3 regions of the Alteromonas sp. B31-7 genome follow, and region 1 is predicted to be linked to each of the others. Evidence: predicted binding sites of a transcription regulator. Region 1 holds the regulator's gene; each other region holds the start of a gene.
The links. Region 1 encodes FNR, which switches genes on or off when oxygen is low (the NO sensors DNR and NnrR bind a similar motif). Its sites were predicted from a motif close to TTGATCTAGATCAA; they were not measured.

Region 1 (5,418 bases):
ACGGTATCGTGCTGGAAGGCACCGCTTCTGTGGACGAAAGTATGCTCACCGGCGAGTTTAATCCGGTGAATAAACGCCCTACTGCTAGTGTTTACGGTGGTACCGTTGCCCAAGATGGCGCATTAACCATTAAAGTCACACAAAGCCTAAAACATGCGTTGGTTAATCAAATTGTCCGTTTACAGGCCAGCGCTATGGCCTCCAAACCCAAAGCCGCGTTGCTGGCAGACAAGTTCTCTCGATATTTTGTAAGCGCCGTATTGGTAATCTCAGCAGCCACCTACGGGTTTTGGACATTTGTGGGCAATGAAGATGCCTTCTGGATTACCATTTCCGTGTTGGTTGCCACATGCCCTTGTGCACTCGGTTTGGCCACGCCCTCGGCACTCACTTGCGCGGTGGCTAAGCTAAACAAACAAGGCATTTTGCTAAAACGTGCTGATGCCCTTGAGCAACTCAATGACATTGACACCATTGCGTTAGATAAAACCGGCACCCTTACACAAGGGAAGTTTTCCATTCAGTCGGCGTGGTTTGCAGAGGGTGTAGATAAAACCACAGCGATGGACATTGCCGTAGCACTTGAAGCGCGCTCAGAACACCCTATCCAACAAGCATTTACAGGTAAGATTAAGCACAAAGTATCAGACTTCGAAGTCACGCCAGGAGGCGGAATTAGCGGAAACGTGAATGGCAGTGCATTTTCCATGGGATCTGCTTCCTATTGTGGCGTATCACTCCCCGCCAATTTGCCGTTCGTTGCCAACGTGCTATTGGTGTCTGGCAACACGCTAATAGCGGCGTTTTTAGTCAGTGACAAGTTACGTGATGACACGCAAGCCACATTAGATATGCTAAGCCAATATCAGTTGATGGTATTAAGTGGTGACACCCAAGAAAACGTGAATAATATTGTTAACACCCTGCCTATTCAAACTGCCCTTGGTGGCTTGTCCCCTGAGCAAAAGTTTGAAGAAGTACAAAAGCTTCAACAGCAAAACAAAAAAGTCCTTATGATGGGTGACGGGATAAATGATGCGCCAGTGCTTGCAAGTGCAGACGTGGCTGTTGCAGTGGGTAACGCCACCGATGTGGCAAAAACGGCAGCCGATGTCATCTTGCTGGGTGATAGTCTTTTATCCGTGCCACAGCTACTTAATGTTGCCCTAAGTGTTAAACGTAAAATTAGACAAAATATCGCGTGGTCTGTAGGTTACAATATTTTGATTCTTCCCTTTGCCATTGCCGGTGTGTTGTCTCCCTGGATGGCCGTTGTGGGTATGTCTCTCAGCAGTATTATCGTAGTAACCAATTCAACACGACTATTAAGTAAATAATTAATATGAGTATTATCTACGTTCTTATCCCTATCGCCATTATTATTGTTGCAGTGGCCGTGGTTATCTTTTTTTGGGCGGTACGCTCGAATCAATTTGAAGATTTAGACCGCCAGGGTTACAGCATTTTATTTGATGATGATTTATCGCCAGAGGAAAAAGCCTTGGCTGAAGAACGCAAAAAAGTGCAACAAAATCAGGAAAATGATGACAGAAATTAATCTGTTGTCAGCATTTCTCATCGGTATTGCTGGGGGCGTACACTGCGTTGGCATGTGCGGTGGTATTGTCGCTGCGCTTCGTTCGGTTACGCCTAGCCATAAGCCCGCGTTTCCTTTTACCCTCGCCTACAACCTTGGTCGTATAGCTAGTTACACCTTAGCTGGTGCAATCACAGGTGCCATGGGGCAAATTGCCCGCCACTATATTCCTGTCGCATCTTATGTGCTTTCGTTACTCAGCGCTTTAATGCTGTTGGCCTTAGCCTGTTATTTGGGAAAATGGTGGACAGGCTTAACCCATGTTGAGGCCCTAGGGAAAGGCATATTTAAACGTATTCAACCTTATTCCAAACGCTTTCTCCCCTTTAAAACCCCTTGGCATGCGTTACCGTACGGCTTTATTTGGGGCTGGTTACCTTGCGGACTCGTGTATTCCACCCTTACTTGGGCATTAGCATCAGGGACAGCGGTGGACGGTGCTTCCATTATGTTTGCGTTTGGCTTGGGCACTTTACCTACATTACTCGCGGCAAGCACGGGGGCGGCTTACATTGTGTCTGCTTTCCAGCAGCCAAAACTTCGACAGACACTAGCGGTTTGTATGGCCTTATATGCAATTTATTTAATTTATCGCGCATTTTAGCCGCTATCGTAGTAACATTTACGTAGAGTTTACCAGTTTAGGTGCGGTTATTATGAGCAAAGGAAGCGAGTTTTCAATTCACTGCCAAAATTGCAGTTTTAGTCATTTATGTTTACCCGTGGCGCTGAATAAAACAGAAATTGAGTCGCTAGACGACATTATTGAACGAAAAAAGCCCTTGCATAAAGGCGACGCGCTGGTAAAAAATGGCGATGTATTTCATTCGTTATTTGCTGTACGCACCGGCTCTTTCAAATCCTTTGTCACTAACGCTGATGGTGAAGAGCAAATTACCGGCTTTCATTTTCCTGGCGACATCATCGGCTTTGACGCCCTTCGTAGCCAAAAGCATCAAAGCTATACCCAAGCGCTTGAAACCGCCATGGTGTGCGAACTCCCCTACGAAACATTGGATGAAATGTCGGTGCAATTCCCCAAATTGCGCCGCCAGATCATGAGCTTTATGAGCGCTGAAATTAAGCAGGATCACGATATGATCATGTTACTCAATAAGCGTTCTGCCGAAGAAAGGTTGTTATATTTTCTGGCGCATCTTTCTGGCCGTTTTGAAGAGCGAGGGTTCTCCCATCGTGAGTTTCATTTAACGATGACAAGAAACGAAATAGGCAACTATTTAGGGTTAACCATTGAGACAATAAGCCGTTTATTAAGTCGCTTTCAAAAAGAAGCGATCATTCGCGTAGACGGCAAACTCATCACTATTCTCAATTTCGACGCATTGGACAGTAAACTACAAAATGTCACTGTGCCAACGATTGCCTGTACAGGTATCTGATATTTTGTAATCGCTTTGATCTAAAACAACTTACGTTTTTACAAATAGGTATTACACTTACATCATAACTATCGCAAACGATGAAGTTCGGAGGGGTTATGATTAATTATCAACACATTCTCGCTGTTGTAGAAATGGAGAGAGACACCCAGCCCGCCCTCAGTCGCGCTCAAGAAATATCTGACAAAACAGGCGCAACGATCACCGCTATGCTGGTGGTATACGATTTATCCTATGATATGACCACCATGTTAAGCCCGGATGAACGTGAGGCTATGAAAGACGCCGTTACCAAAGAGCATGCAAGCTGGCTGTCAGAACACTTACGCCAACTTGGCTTTTCCCATATAGACATTGTGGTTCAGTGGAATAATCGCGCTTTTGAGGCAGTGATTCACCATGTTATTGATAACGATATTGATTTAGTAGTAAAAGCTACTAAGCGTCACGATGATCTCGCCTCGGTTATTTTTACGCCAACCGACTGGCATTTACTGCGTAAGTGCCCTAGCCCAGTGCTATTAGTGAAAGAGCATGATTGGCCAGAAGGTGGCCAAATCATCGCTGCGGTGAATGTGGGTTCTGAAGATGACGAACATAACCTATTGAACGATAAACTGACTGTGATTGCCAATGATTATGCAAAGTTACTGAACGGCAATGTCAATCTCGTCAACAGTTACCCTTCTACACCGTTGAATATTGCGATAGAAGTACCTGAATTTGACCCTGACGCTTACAACAACTCGGTAAAACATCATCACCAAGCTGAAATGGCAGGCCATGCAAAAAAATACGGTATTACCACAGCAAACACCTATGTAAAAGAAGGCTTACCAGAAAAAGTCATCCCCATGGTAGCCAAAGATATTGACGCGGAATTAGTGATAATTGGCACCGTGGGGCGGGTGGGACTGTCGGCAGCACTAATTGGCAATACGGCAGAACACGTGATTGACGAACTAGATTGCGACGTGCTGGCCGTAAAACCTGATGGTTTTGTATCGCCGTTAGCAAATAAAAAATAGCGACAGCCCATTATCTGTACATCGCGCAATAATTTCGTTAAAGCGGGTTATTGTGTTTACTAGCATGGCTCATAAAGTCGACTTTGTTGTATAATGGCGGCTTTCGCAGTAACCAAGCCAGTATTATTATGAGTGCAAATATCAGCAGTGCAGATGTTGCTAATAGCCCATCGCAAAGTAAACAAAAATACAACCTAAATAAGCTTCAAAAACGCTTACGTCGCAACGTGGGTAAGGCCATTGCTGATTTCGGTATGATTGAGCATAACGATAAAGTCATGGTGTGCTTATCTGGTGGAAAAGATAGCTACACCATGCTAGATATCCTCATGTTTTTGAAAAAAATTGCACCCATTCATTTTGATATCGTGGCGGTTAATCTCGATCAAAAACAACCTGGATTTCCTGAGCATGTCCTACCGCAATACTTAGATAGCTTAGGGGTAGAGTATAAAATTGTTGAAGAAGACACCTACTCCATTGTAAAAGACAAAATACCTGAAGGTAAAACGACCTGCTCGCTTTGTTCTCGCTTGCGCAGAGGGATTTTGTACCGTACGGCGAAAGAACTAGGCGCAACAAAAATTGCCCTGGGTCACCACAGAGACGACATGCTTGAAACCTTCTTTTTGAACATGTTTCATGGCGGCAAGTTAAAATCTATGCCACCTAAACTAGTGAGCGACAATGGCGAGCACATTGTTATTCGCCCCCTCGCTTATTGTAATGAAAAAGACATTATCAAATATTCCGAGGCTGCTGAGTTTCCCATTATTCCCTGTAATTTATGTGGCTCGCAAGAGAATCTGCAGCGTCAGAATATTAAAGCCATGCTACAAGACTGGAACAGACGATTTCCAGGGCGAATTGAGTCTATGTTTAGCGCATTACAGAATGTGGCACCTTCCCATTTAGTAGATAAAAACTTATACGATTTTAAAAGCATCAAGACGCAAGATGCGCCGGTGGCAGACGGTGATATTGGTTTTGATCCTCCTAGCTTTGATACTCAACCCACTGCTGAAGAAGAAAACGATATTCACATAGTGAACATGACGGAAGCAAAGTAAATGAAGATTGGCTTAGCACTAGGCGCTGGCGCCGCAAGAGGTTGGACCCATATAGGTATTATCCAAGCATTGGAAAAACTCGGCATAAAAATCGATGTGGTTGCTGGGTGTTCTATTGGCGCTTATGTCGGTGCTGCCTATGCAAGCGGCAAGTTAGAGGGGCTAAAAGAGTGGTCTTGTTCCCTAAGCGATTGGCAAGTATTAGCGCTTATGGGTGTTGGTTTACGCCGCGGTGGCTTGGCAAGTGGACAAAAAGTATTCGACAAATTGGCGTCTGAGTTTTGTGCAGAAAGCTATGAAGAAATGAACAAACCCTTTGCGTC
Region 2 (5,418 bases), 490 kb from region 1:
CCTAACATCGCGATGTATTGCAGGTGATGAGCACTCAGTGCTTTCAACGCTTCAGCGTCTATATTTCTATGGTGGGACATTAATACCGCCGCATCAACATTATGGACACTCATGTGTTCTGATACAGCCGAAACCTCGCTGGATGACACGATGTAATTCGCCAAAGAGAAATGCTCAACTCTGGCCTGCGCCGGCCTTGGATCCCAAACACTGACTGTCCAACCTTGTAAATGGGCCATTTTAACCACAAAGGTTGCGTCAAAACCCCCGCCCACGACCAGCAAATGTGGCGGACAGGTGAATGGAATATCGATATAAGGAGGGGCGTAATTCACATGGTCATCGAGTTTAGCCAGCTTATTTAACTGTTGTACTTCACTAGGAGAGCTCACTTGGCTATTTGAAATATCCTCCAAATTAAGCTTCCAACGACAGTGCTGCCCATTCAGTAGGGTTTGATATGCCTTTTCCAGAGATAAATAACAGTTTTCAGCCTCTACGGGTAATAGTGCTAGATGAACCACGCCACCACAACCCACCCCCAACTTAAACGCAATATCTTCTTCGTCGTTGTCGTCATAAATAGTATGGCGTACCTTTTTGTCCTGCATGACACGACGCGCTTTACGATGTATGTCACTTTCCAGACAGCCGCCACTTAAAATACCTAATTGATGACCGTCATCGCTAAATAGCATGAGTGCGCCAGCTTTTCGGTAGCAGGACCCCTCGGTCTTGTAAATTAACCCCAGCACCCACTGGTGCTTATCTTTAAGTGGCGCCCACTGAGACAACAAATGCAGCGTTTGATTACTCATCAATTACCGTTTGCTTCTTGTAAGATGGCTTCTTGAATAAAGGCAGCAAGGGTTTCTGGAGGCTGCGCCCCGGCCACACCTTGATTCCCGATCACAAAGGTGGGCACACTCTGAATCCCGCGTTGCATCCACAGTTGTTCTTCCATTCTAACCTCATCAGCATAGGTTTGTTGCGCTAATGCTTGTTGAATATCTTCTTTTTCTAAGCCTACTGCTACTGCTTCATCGATAAGCACACTAATATCGCTGACGTCTTTGCGCTCACTGAAAAATGCCGCGAACAAGCGAAGCTTAAGCGCCTCTTTCTTGCCTTTTAAACTGGCTAAATGCAGTGCCTGATGAGCGTTGAACGTATTTACCATTTTCATTTCATCGAAATAGTCGAACTTAAAGCCAACGGCATCACCAATGTCGGTGAGCTGCTCTCTCGTTTGCTGGCTTTGCGCTTCGGTTACGCCGTACTTTTGCATAACGTGCTCACGCAGATTTTGCCCTTCTTCAGGCATGGAAGGGTTTAGTTCAAATGGATGAAAATTAACCGAAACTTCAACATCATCCAGCATAGCCACCGCGTGTTGCAGATGCTGATAACCAACAATACACCATGGACACACTACGTCGGATACTATGTCTATTGATACTTTTTTCACTATCACTCCTGTAGGCATTTACAAATGTGAACACCTGTTCAAATAATTCTATTGTAGGCGGTACGAATGCGGCTTCAAGTCAGTGACTATCGAATACCGATAAAAAGCGCACCATTGTCGGCCACTGACATAAACGCTAGGCACATTGACGCTGAACACTGCCCCAAGACCGTCTGGCATTCCATGCCCGTTAACAAATTCTTTGTAAATTCATACGCTCAATAACGACAAGAGTTCACCCTGACTGCGGGTGAATGTAAAGCAGAAATAGGTGACACTAAAGGTGAAGAAAATTTAATAGACATAACAGGACAAAGCTTGCACCAGATCAACATTTGTAAAATTTAACTGTACTACACTTCAGGCACAAGAATTATTGGATATGCGCAATGTATTCGCTACTGATGCAAGGCATATCAGCATCATTAACAACACCGAAATGTGCGACGACGTAAAAAGAGTTAAATTATGACTACGCCCCCGTTAGTGCCAAATAGCACCGTTATTAAATATGCTCAACAAGCGCCCAGGTATACCTCGTACCCTACCGCATTAAAGTTTAGCCAGGTTCCTGCTAATGCACTTAACGAAGCGTCGTGGAAATATGGCACAGACGATCTGGCCTTATACATCCACATTCCTTTTTGCGATACGCTATGTTATTACTGCGGCTGCAATAAAACGGTCACCCGACACAACGATAAGGCAGACGATTACCTCAGTTATCTTGAGCAAGAAATGCTACTTAAAAAGCCGCTGTATGATGGTAAGAAGGTGGTATCTTTGCACCTTGGGGGCGGTTCTCCCAGCTTTCTATCCAGTGTGCAACAAACCTACTTAATGTACTTGCTACGCCGACACTTTACGTTTTCCACGCAGACTGAAATGTCGATTGAGCTTGACCCTAGACATACCACAGAAGCCTACTTGTCTTTATTGGCTGAACTTGGATACAACCGCGTCAGTTTTGGTGTGCAAGACACAGACATCGAAGTACAGAAAGCCATTAATAGGGTTCAAAGCACGTCGCATATCGCGAATATGGTACTTGAGGCAAAAAACAAAGGGTTCTCATCGGTTAATATTGATTTAATTTATGGCCTTCCAAAGCAAACCCTTGAAACGTTTAGCAAGACGCTGATGGCAGCAAAAGCCATGCGCCCAGACCGAGTCGCCTTGTTTAGCTACGCTCATCTCCCTGAACGATTCGCGGCACAGCGAAAAATTCCCCACTCCACCCTTCCGTCTGCAGAAATGAAGGCACAGCTCTATCAATTGGCGGTAGATAGTTTTACAGAAGCGGGGTACGACATGATTGGGTTAGATCACTTTGCTAGTCAAAGTGACGAATTAAGCCGCGCCAAAAATAACGGCACATTACATCGTAACTTCCAAGGTTATACCACCCTTGGGCAAGCGGACTCTCTGGGCTTGGGGGTATCAGCAATCAGTACAATTGGTGACGCTTACGTTCAAAATCCCAAAAAAATAAAAGACTATTACCACAAAATAGATAATCAATTGCCGCTGGCGGAAAAAGGTGTGTTGCTGACGAAGGACGATCTCGTTCGAAGAAGCGTCATCATGTCATTAATGTGCAACTTAAGCGTGAATATTAAAGATATAGAAAGCCGATATGCTCTGTGTTTCAACGACTATTTCGAATCAGAGTTAGAGGCGCTGACACCGTTAGCAAAAGATAATCTGGTACACGTTGGGGAGAATGAAATACGTGTACCAGAAGCAGCGCGCATTTATATTCGAGCGGTTTGTGCTCGCTTTGATGCCTATTTAAACAAGCAATATACACTCACTGGTTATTCAAGCGCCATTTAACCCAATTAATGGCGCAACAGTTTAAACCTTGCCGTGACTTTCATTCCTGGTACAAGCTTTAGCTTTTCAAAAGAGAGCACGCTGATATAGGTTATCAGTGTTTGCGTGCCTTGGCTGCCAGCCTCATCAATGATCGCCAGTGTAACCGTCACGCTGCTTGCCGATGCATTTTTAGGATGCGCGACATCCACGATTTCACAAGGTAACGCATTTATAATACTGGTTTGCCACTGGTGAGAGTCGGTAAGGGTGTCTATGCTAACTTCGTTGGCAGGTACCGTTAAGCGAACGGTATTACCTGGCGTGGTACTGATAAACAGCGCATCAGGTATCTCAGCGTAAATCCAATGGTTACCTAACTGAACGCGCTTAAATGGGTAGGGAAAGCCCTGATCGTTAGGTATTAGCTGACCCTCCAACACCGAAAACGTCGCGAATTCTTCGCCCTCATCGTTGCTTTCATTTGACGCTGCGTTTCTGTTGATGTGATTAATCACGTCTTTCGTGTTTCCAGAAAAAGCCAACGCGCCCCTATCAATCAATAGAATTTCATCAGTGAAAACGGCCAAGTCATTTAAATCGTGAGACACTAAAATACAGCGCATTTGATTGGCATGACAAAATTGACGAATGAACGCCAACACAGACCGACGTAACCTCCCGTCTAACGCACTGATAGACTCATCGAGTAACAATACATTTGGCGCGTTAAGTAGAGCCCTAGCGAGCGCTACACGCTGAGCTTCACCACCAGAAAGCGCCTGAATAGGTTTATCGAGCAAATGCGCACACTCACAGCCTTTCACAACTTCTTCAAAGTTGACTGTATTATCACCTGCATATTCCTGTGCTAACGCTAAATTACCCCTAACATTGAGATGAGGAAACAACATAGGCTGTTGAAACACAATACCGATTTTTGTTTCTTTTTCAGTTGGTAACGCTAGCTGCCAATTGACAGTAACGTGGGCGTTTTTTTCAAAGCCCGCCAACGCCCGCAATAGCGAACTTTTGCCAGCCCCAGATGGCCCAGTCACACCGACTATAGTGGCGTGTAAAGACAGTTCGGCACGAAGCGAGATGCGCGTATTTAACGAGACGACAAATTCCAACCTAGCCCCCCTTTGCCGCTAAAACGATAGAGTAAAACTAAAAGCGAAAACGAAAAAAGGAGTAGCGCCATGGAAAGTAGATGGGCTTGCTCGTATTCAAGCGCCTCAACCTGTTCGTAAAGTGAAATAGACAATACTTGCGTTTCGCCGGGGATATTCCCGCCAATCATTAATACCACCCCAAATTCACCTATGGTATGGGCGAAACTAAGCCCAAATGCCACCAAAGCTGGCGCTCTACAAAGGGGAAGCACCACCTTCATAAAAGTATGAAAACGATTCAAACCCAAGGATTGTGAAACCTCTAAATAACGGCTATCCAACTGCACAAACCCTCCATAAAGTGGCTGCAAAGCAAAAGGAAAAGAGTAAATAATCGAGCCCAACACCAACCCCTCAAAGCTAAATGCCAGCGTTTCTCCAGTCATGGACACCCACACTTCCCCGACTGGGCTTTGAGGAGAGAAAGCCACCAAAAGATAAAATCCCAAAACCGTAGGCGGCAAAACGAGAGGCAATGAAAATATCGCTAGCACAAACGGTTTAAAGGCACTCTGCCAGCGAGATAAACGCCATGCCATTGGCGTCACAATAAGCATAAGCAAAACACTAGTAACAAGTGCCAGCTTTAAAGTAAGTGCCACGGCGGCAATGGTAGACTCATCAATGCCTATCATTCGCTTATCGCTCCTTGCACAGGAAGCACTGGTTTATAGCCAAACTCCACCAGCTTATCTTGGACACCCACAGATAAAACGTAATCCACAAAAGCCTTTACCCTTTCATGCTTGCTTCTGTGGGTGTCCAGCTTTGTGTGGGTGTCCAGCTTTTCCTGCGTTGTGTGGGTGTCCAGCTTTTCCTGCGAGTGAGGTGTTAAAATTGCCAAGCTTTGAACAATTGGGGAATATACGTTGTCTGGCACCAGCACTGAGGGTGCGCTGTTTTTAACTAGGGAATACGCGACCAATGCAGCCCCTACATTTTTAGTAGTAAAAAATTGAT
Region 3 (5,418 bases), 1.9 Mb from region 1:
GTATGAGATTGGTCGAGATCAGCACTTTTAATGCGACCACGCATAACGTAAAAACTGTACGCTGTGTAACTAAGTACAATAGGAACAAAGAGACAGGCGACGAAAAACATGACATTCAATGTTAAATGGCTTGATGTGGCATCCCACACCGTTAAGCTTGCTTCTGGCATGGTGGCGCTAGGCATTAAAAATGGGAACATTGAAATCCCAGCGGTTAAAATGACACCTGCAATAAATAATGCACTGCTCACAAATGCCATACCGGCATTTCCCTTATTAGAGAAAAATGCACAGGCCAATCCAGCAACAATACCCAAGACTGGCGCTATCATGGTCAGAGGGTAGTCTCGGTAATTATTCATCCAGGCACCGCTTTGAATAGCCACCTCTTTTTTGAGGGGGTTAGACGTAGCCAGCGTATCAAGGGAAGACGTAATAACGAAACCATCGATACCAACGGCCACCCATACTCCGGCTAAGACAAAGCATGCCACACCCACTAAACTTAATACCTTAGATACATTTCTAGCCCGGGATTGAATAAACCCATCGGTTTTCATTTGCAACCAAGTAGCACCATGGTTTAGCAAAATGGCAACCGACAATACGCCAGATAAAAGCGCAAACGGCGTGAGTAGTCCGAAGAACGAACCGGTATAGGTAGACTTAAGGGTGTTATCCAATTCGAAGGGAACGCCGAGTAGCAAGTTTCCAAAAGCGACACCAAAAATCAACGAAGGGATAATACCGCCAGCAAATAGCGCCCAGTCCCAAGCATTACGCCATTGTGGGTTTGGCAACTTACTTCGATAATCAAACCCGATTGGGCGCATCCAAAGCGCAATTAAAGTGAGCGCAAGGGCAAGATAAAAGCCTGAAAAAGCCGTGGCATAAATCATTGGCCAAGCGGCGAATATAGCGCCCCCCGCCGTAATAAACCATACTTGGTTGCCATCCCAGTGGGGGCCAATAGTATTGATCATGACCCGGCGTTCTTTGTCGTTCCTGCCGATGAGTGTTAGCAATGCACCTACGCCAAGGTCAAAACCATCTGTCACCGCAAAGCCAATAAGTAGCACGCCAATTAGGCACCACCAAATAATGCGAAGAAGTTCATAATCAATCATGCTTTTGCTCCTTTGCTGTCTATATCGACAAAGTCTAAATCTGAGTCAGTTTGGCTGTTGCTAGGGGGTACTGGGCCTTTCTTGGCAAATTTTTTCATTAAATAGAAGCCAATAATGAACATCATTGTGTAGAAAAGGGTGTAAGCAATTATGGTGGTCACCACATCGCTTATGGCTAGGTTAGAAACAGAGGTATGAACAGGCAGTACTTCGGCAATCGACCAAGGCTGACGACCATATTCCGCCACAAACCACCCTGCTTCACAGGCTATCCAAGGTAGCGGCAAGCCATACAACGCCGACTTTAATAGCCAGCGTGGCTGAGTAATCTTATGTTTAGTGCTGAAATAGAAAGCGCAAACAAACAAAGCAAGCATGATAAAGCCAGCCGCAACCATGATACGAAAACTCCAAAAGAGGGGCGCTACAGGGGGAATGCTGTAGTCAACAGCTTGCTGAATTGCCGCTTCAGAAGGGGTAGCTACATTATCGGTAAAAGGCTCTAGCAGCATGGCATACCCTAAGCTGTCTTTATGCGCCTCGAAGGTGGCGACTTGTTGCTCAGATGCGGTTCCGCTGCGCACACTATCGAGCAATTCATAGGCTTTAATTCCCGCTAAAATTCGCGCTCTATTTTCTGCTTTTATTTCTTTTATTCCTTTCACTTCTTCGGTTAACGAGCGGGTGGCGATAATCCCCATCGCCCATGGAATTTGAACGGCATATTCCGTTTCCTGGGTTTCATCATTAGGCAAACCAAAGAGTGTAAAAGGCGCGGGCGCGGGATGTGTATCATATTCCGCTTCCACAGCAGCCAACTTCACTTGTTGGACATGGCCGAGTTCATATCCGCTTTCATCCCCTAACACAATGACGGAAAGCGTCGCGGCCAAGCCAAAACTTGCCGCAATGGCAAATGAGCGTCGTGCGAAGGCGATATGTTTATGATTGAGCAAGTAGTAACTGGAGATGGCGAGCACAAACATAGCACCGGTGACATAACCTGCTGATACCGTATGAACAAACTTAACTTGGGCTACTGGGTTAAATACCACTTCCGCAAAGCTTGTCATTTCCATTCGCATTGCTTCGAAGTTAAATTCCGCCCCAATGGGATACTGCATCCAGCCGTTAGCGATTAATATCCATAAGGCAGAGAAATTTGAACCAATGGCAACTAACCACGTTGCCATAAGGTGCTTTACCTTCGACATCTTGTCCCAGCCGAAGAAAAACAACCCCACAAAGGTAGACTCTAAGAAGAAGGCCATCAGCCCTTCAATGGCAAGCGGCGCACCAAAGATATCCCCCACATAGTGTGAGTAATACGACCAGTTCATACCGAACTGAAATTCCATGGTTAAGCCTGTTGCCACACCAATTGCGAAATTAATCCCAAACAACTTTCCCCAAAACTGCGTCATTTGTTTGTAAATCTCTTTGCCCGTCATCACATAGACAGACTCCATAATGGCAAGGAGAAAGCTTAGTCCTAGGGTTAGGGGTACGAATATAAAGTGGAACATTGCGGTTAACGCAAACTGCCACCGCGATAGTTCTACTAACGTATCGCTCATGGGTGATCTCCCTCATCTTTTAAGTGTGCTGGAAGCGCCCAATGTGGATGGGCGCAGTTTCTCTACAGAAGGGCGCAGAGCATTCTCTGTTCCAGTCTTGCAGTAAAAGTACATAAAATAGGTTTTTGCCCTAACTACAGGGATTTCCTACTGTGCGGGAGAATTATGGCATGCGCGGAAAAAGCGAATTTTGATCCAACGCAAGATAACCTTTACTAACTACGCCAAAATTGACAAACAAAGTGCCATATTTGACACAAGTCCCATTTTTATCCTTATACCCCTGTGTTCTAAGGCGTATATGTCAGGGTAAATGCTCCTCGTAACGTGCCAATATCGAACCCCATAGCTTCGTCCTCTGGATAGGCGTCATCAATTGCAGCCTGCACTCTTGGGGCTACAGACTGGCCATGGCATGCCGTGCATATTTCGTCAGTTTTTATGGCTTTCAAGTATCTAAATTCACCTGTCGCGCTATCATAATGGGAGGCTTCAAGTGGTCCATCAAATTGAGCCGATAATTGATTAGAAAACGCGATAAGTTGTTCTCGTTCCCAAGCATCAGGGGTATTGGCTGGGTTGCGTACCCGCAGGGCCGTGCGCCCAACAGTCCAACCATTACCACTAATGGCTTTAGCTATCGGCCCAGCCTCTAATTTACAAGCCTCAATCCCCTTGACCAAACCACCTTGACCAATAGCTTCTTGCAAACGCGCTTTTAATGCACCGCCTAAGGCTTTCGCATGCTGCCGCGCGACAAGGGTTCTCGCCTTTAAATCGCCCACGGATTCGCTTTCTATCGTTACATTGGACGCAAAAGCAAAAGTAGTACTTAGCGCAAATATACTTAAGGGTAAAATTAACGTTACTTTCATCACTTGATTTCCTCTCTTATTCACAGATATCGGCTATCGAGATTAGTTGCTAATGCAAGGCCCACTAAACCTCGCTATGGCAATCCACAACAATGTTTATGCCAATATGATAGTCTTTAATTAATAAAACGAGGCTAAACCAATGTAGGGCAGCAAAGGTATGAATATCTCCATCATTCAGGGAATGATCGATGCTATTGATAAACCCGCAATTTTCATCAACCAAGACTATGTAATAGAAGCCGTTAACAAGCCCTATAGAGATACCTATCCTGTTACCATTAAGCTGGGCTTCAGTACCTGCTACCAAGTCTCTCACCGCAATAGCAAACCATGCGATCTGTGTGGTGAAAACTGCCCAATGGAGCAAGCCAAAGAAACAGGGAAAACCGCCAGCGTGGTGCATGTTCACGCCACCAATGAAGGGCAAAATTACTGCGATATTCGTATGAAGCCTATCATTGATGGCGAAGGAGAACTCCTTGGTTACCTAGAGATACTCGACAAACTAGCTTACGCCTCAAACACCTCATCCGAAGGAAAGATGGTAGGCGAATCTGATGCGTTTAAGGCTATGTTGAGCAAAATCAACCGTGCTGCCAACTCAAATATTTCTGTGCTTTTACACGGCGAAACCGGTACGGGAAAGGAACTCGTCTCTCACGCACTTCATAGCAGTAGTCATCGCGCTGAAAAACCCTTTGTCGTCATTGAATGTACAGGCCTAACTGATGCGCTATTCGAATCTGAGTTATTCGGTCATGAAAAAGGCGCCTTTACCGGCGCAGTAAATAAAAAGAAAGGGTTGATAGAAACGGTTGAGGGCGGCACGCTATTTCTCGATGAGGTAGGTGATATCCCTCTTGCTATGCAAGTTAAACTCTTACGCTTACTAGAAACGCAAACATATCGGCCAGTAGGAAGTATAGCCATTAAAAAAGCAAATTTTCGCTTAATTTGCGCCAGCCACAAAGATTTATTGGAGCTTGTTAATGCTGGAAAATTTCGCCACGACCTATATTATCGAATAGCTGGGCTCTCGATTCATTTACCTCCATTACGTGAACGCAATAATGATATTGTTTTGCTAGCAAAACATATATTAAATACATTAGGCAGCGATAAAACCTTGTCCCAACCTACTTTAGCTGCACTTAAGAAGTATACATTCCCCGGCAACATAAGGGAGCTTAGAAACATAGTTGAGCAAGCAATTCTAATGGCTGATGATAGAATCATTGAGCCTAGCGATTTACCTGAATATGTCTGCGCATCGACACAGCAAACGGCTCACTTATCACCACAGGGAGAAAAAGACATAATGACGCTAGCGGAAGTCGAAGCACATTATTTGAAAGATAAAGTCGATGTCTACACCGGCAATACTGAAGACTTAGCCGATGCGTTAGGAATAAGTGTGCGAACGTTGTACAGAAAATTACAAGCATTAAAAATAAACGCTCCTTAGTGCAAAAAATTTACTAGCAAACACCTAATCTCTAACGCTATTATACGATGCTCATATTTTTGATAGTTTTAAAGGCTCGTTATTAAAACGCTTATCACCTTTTCTGTGTGTATGGTTCTACTAATGCAAAATGCATTGGCGATCGGGCTGTCTGCCTATTCGATGAACAAAGCACATGAACAAGTGGACGGTGGCCTGAGCGATATTGAGCTTATATGTACCGGCAAAACTATGCGTTATGTGTCCGTTAGCGCCTCTGAATTGGCCGGTGAATTCGTTTTTGTCAGCCCTGAATTAGTTAAAACGCCCCCTCAAAACATCGACTGTACCAATGGTACGCTAGCCGATTTACCCAGTTATACTTCCGTGAA

Region 2: a site for FNR is predicted at 1,787-1,800, ahead of hemN (oxygen-independent coproporphyrinogen III oxidase). Genes of this name have one in related genera too.
Region 3: a site for FNR is predicted at 2,895-2,908, ahead of IUA53_RS18735 (cytochrome ubiquinol oxidase subunit I). Genes of this name have one in related genera too.

Annotation. Positions count from the first base shown of each region.
Region 1 is NZ_CP065233.1:2,368,654-2,374,071, forward strand. It holds gene IUA53_RS10025 (heavy metal translocating P-type ATPase) at 1-1,337, shown strand, start outside; gene ccoS (cbb3-type cytochrome oxidase assembly protein CcoS) at 1,343-1,558, shown strand; gene IUA53_RS10035 (sulfite exporter TauE/SafE family protein) at 1,545-2,201, shown strand; gene fnr (fumarate/nitrate reduction transcriptional regulator Fnr) at 2,254-2,997, shown strand; gene uspE (universal stress protein UspE) at 3,096-4,025, shown strand; gene ttcA (tRNA 2-thiocytidine(32) synthetase TtcA) at 4,154-5,095, shown strand; gene IUA53_RS10055 (patatin-like phospholipase family protein) at 5,096-5,418, shown strand, end outside.
Region 2 is NZ_CP065233.1:1,883,097-1,888,514, reverse strand. It holds gene IUA53_RS08010 (XdhC family protein) at 1-818, opposite strand, end outside; gene IUA53_RS08005 (DsbA family oxidoreductase) at 818-1,468, opposite strand; gene hemN (oxygen-independent coproporphyrinogen III oxidase) at 1,937-3,304, shown strand; gene IUA53_RS07995 (ATP-binding cassette domain-containing protein) at 3,310-4,416, opposite strand; gene modB (molybdate ABC transporter permease subunit) at 4,395-5,093, opposite strand; gene modA (molybdate ABC transporter substrate-binding protein) at 5,090-5,418, opposite strand, start outside.
Region 3 is NZ_CP065233.1:4,278,298-4,283,715, forward strand. It holds gene cydB (cytochrome d ubiquinol oxidase subunit II) at 1-1,127, opposite strand, end outside; gene IUA53_RS18735 (cytochrome ubiquinol oxidase subunit I) at 1,124-2,704, opposite strand; gene IUA53_RS18740 (Tll0287-like domain-containing protein) at 2,995-3,579, opposite strand; gene IUA53_RS18745 (sigma-54 interaction domain-containing protein) at 3,740-5,047, shown strand; gene IUA53_RS18750 (hypothetical protein) at 5,171-5,418, shown strand, end outside.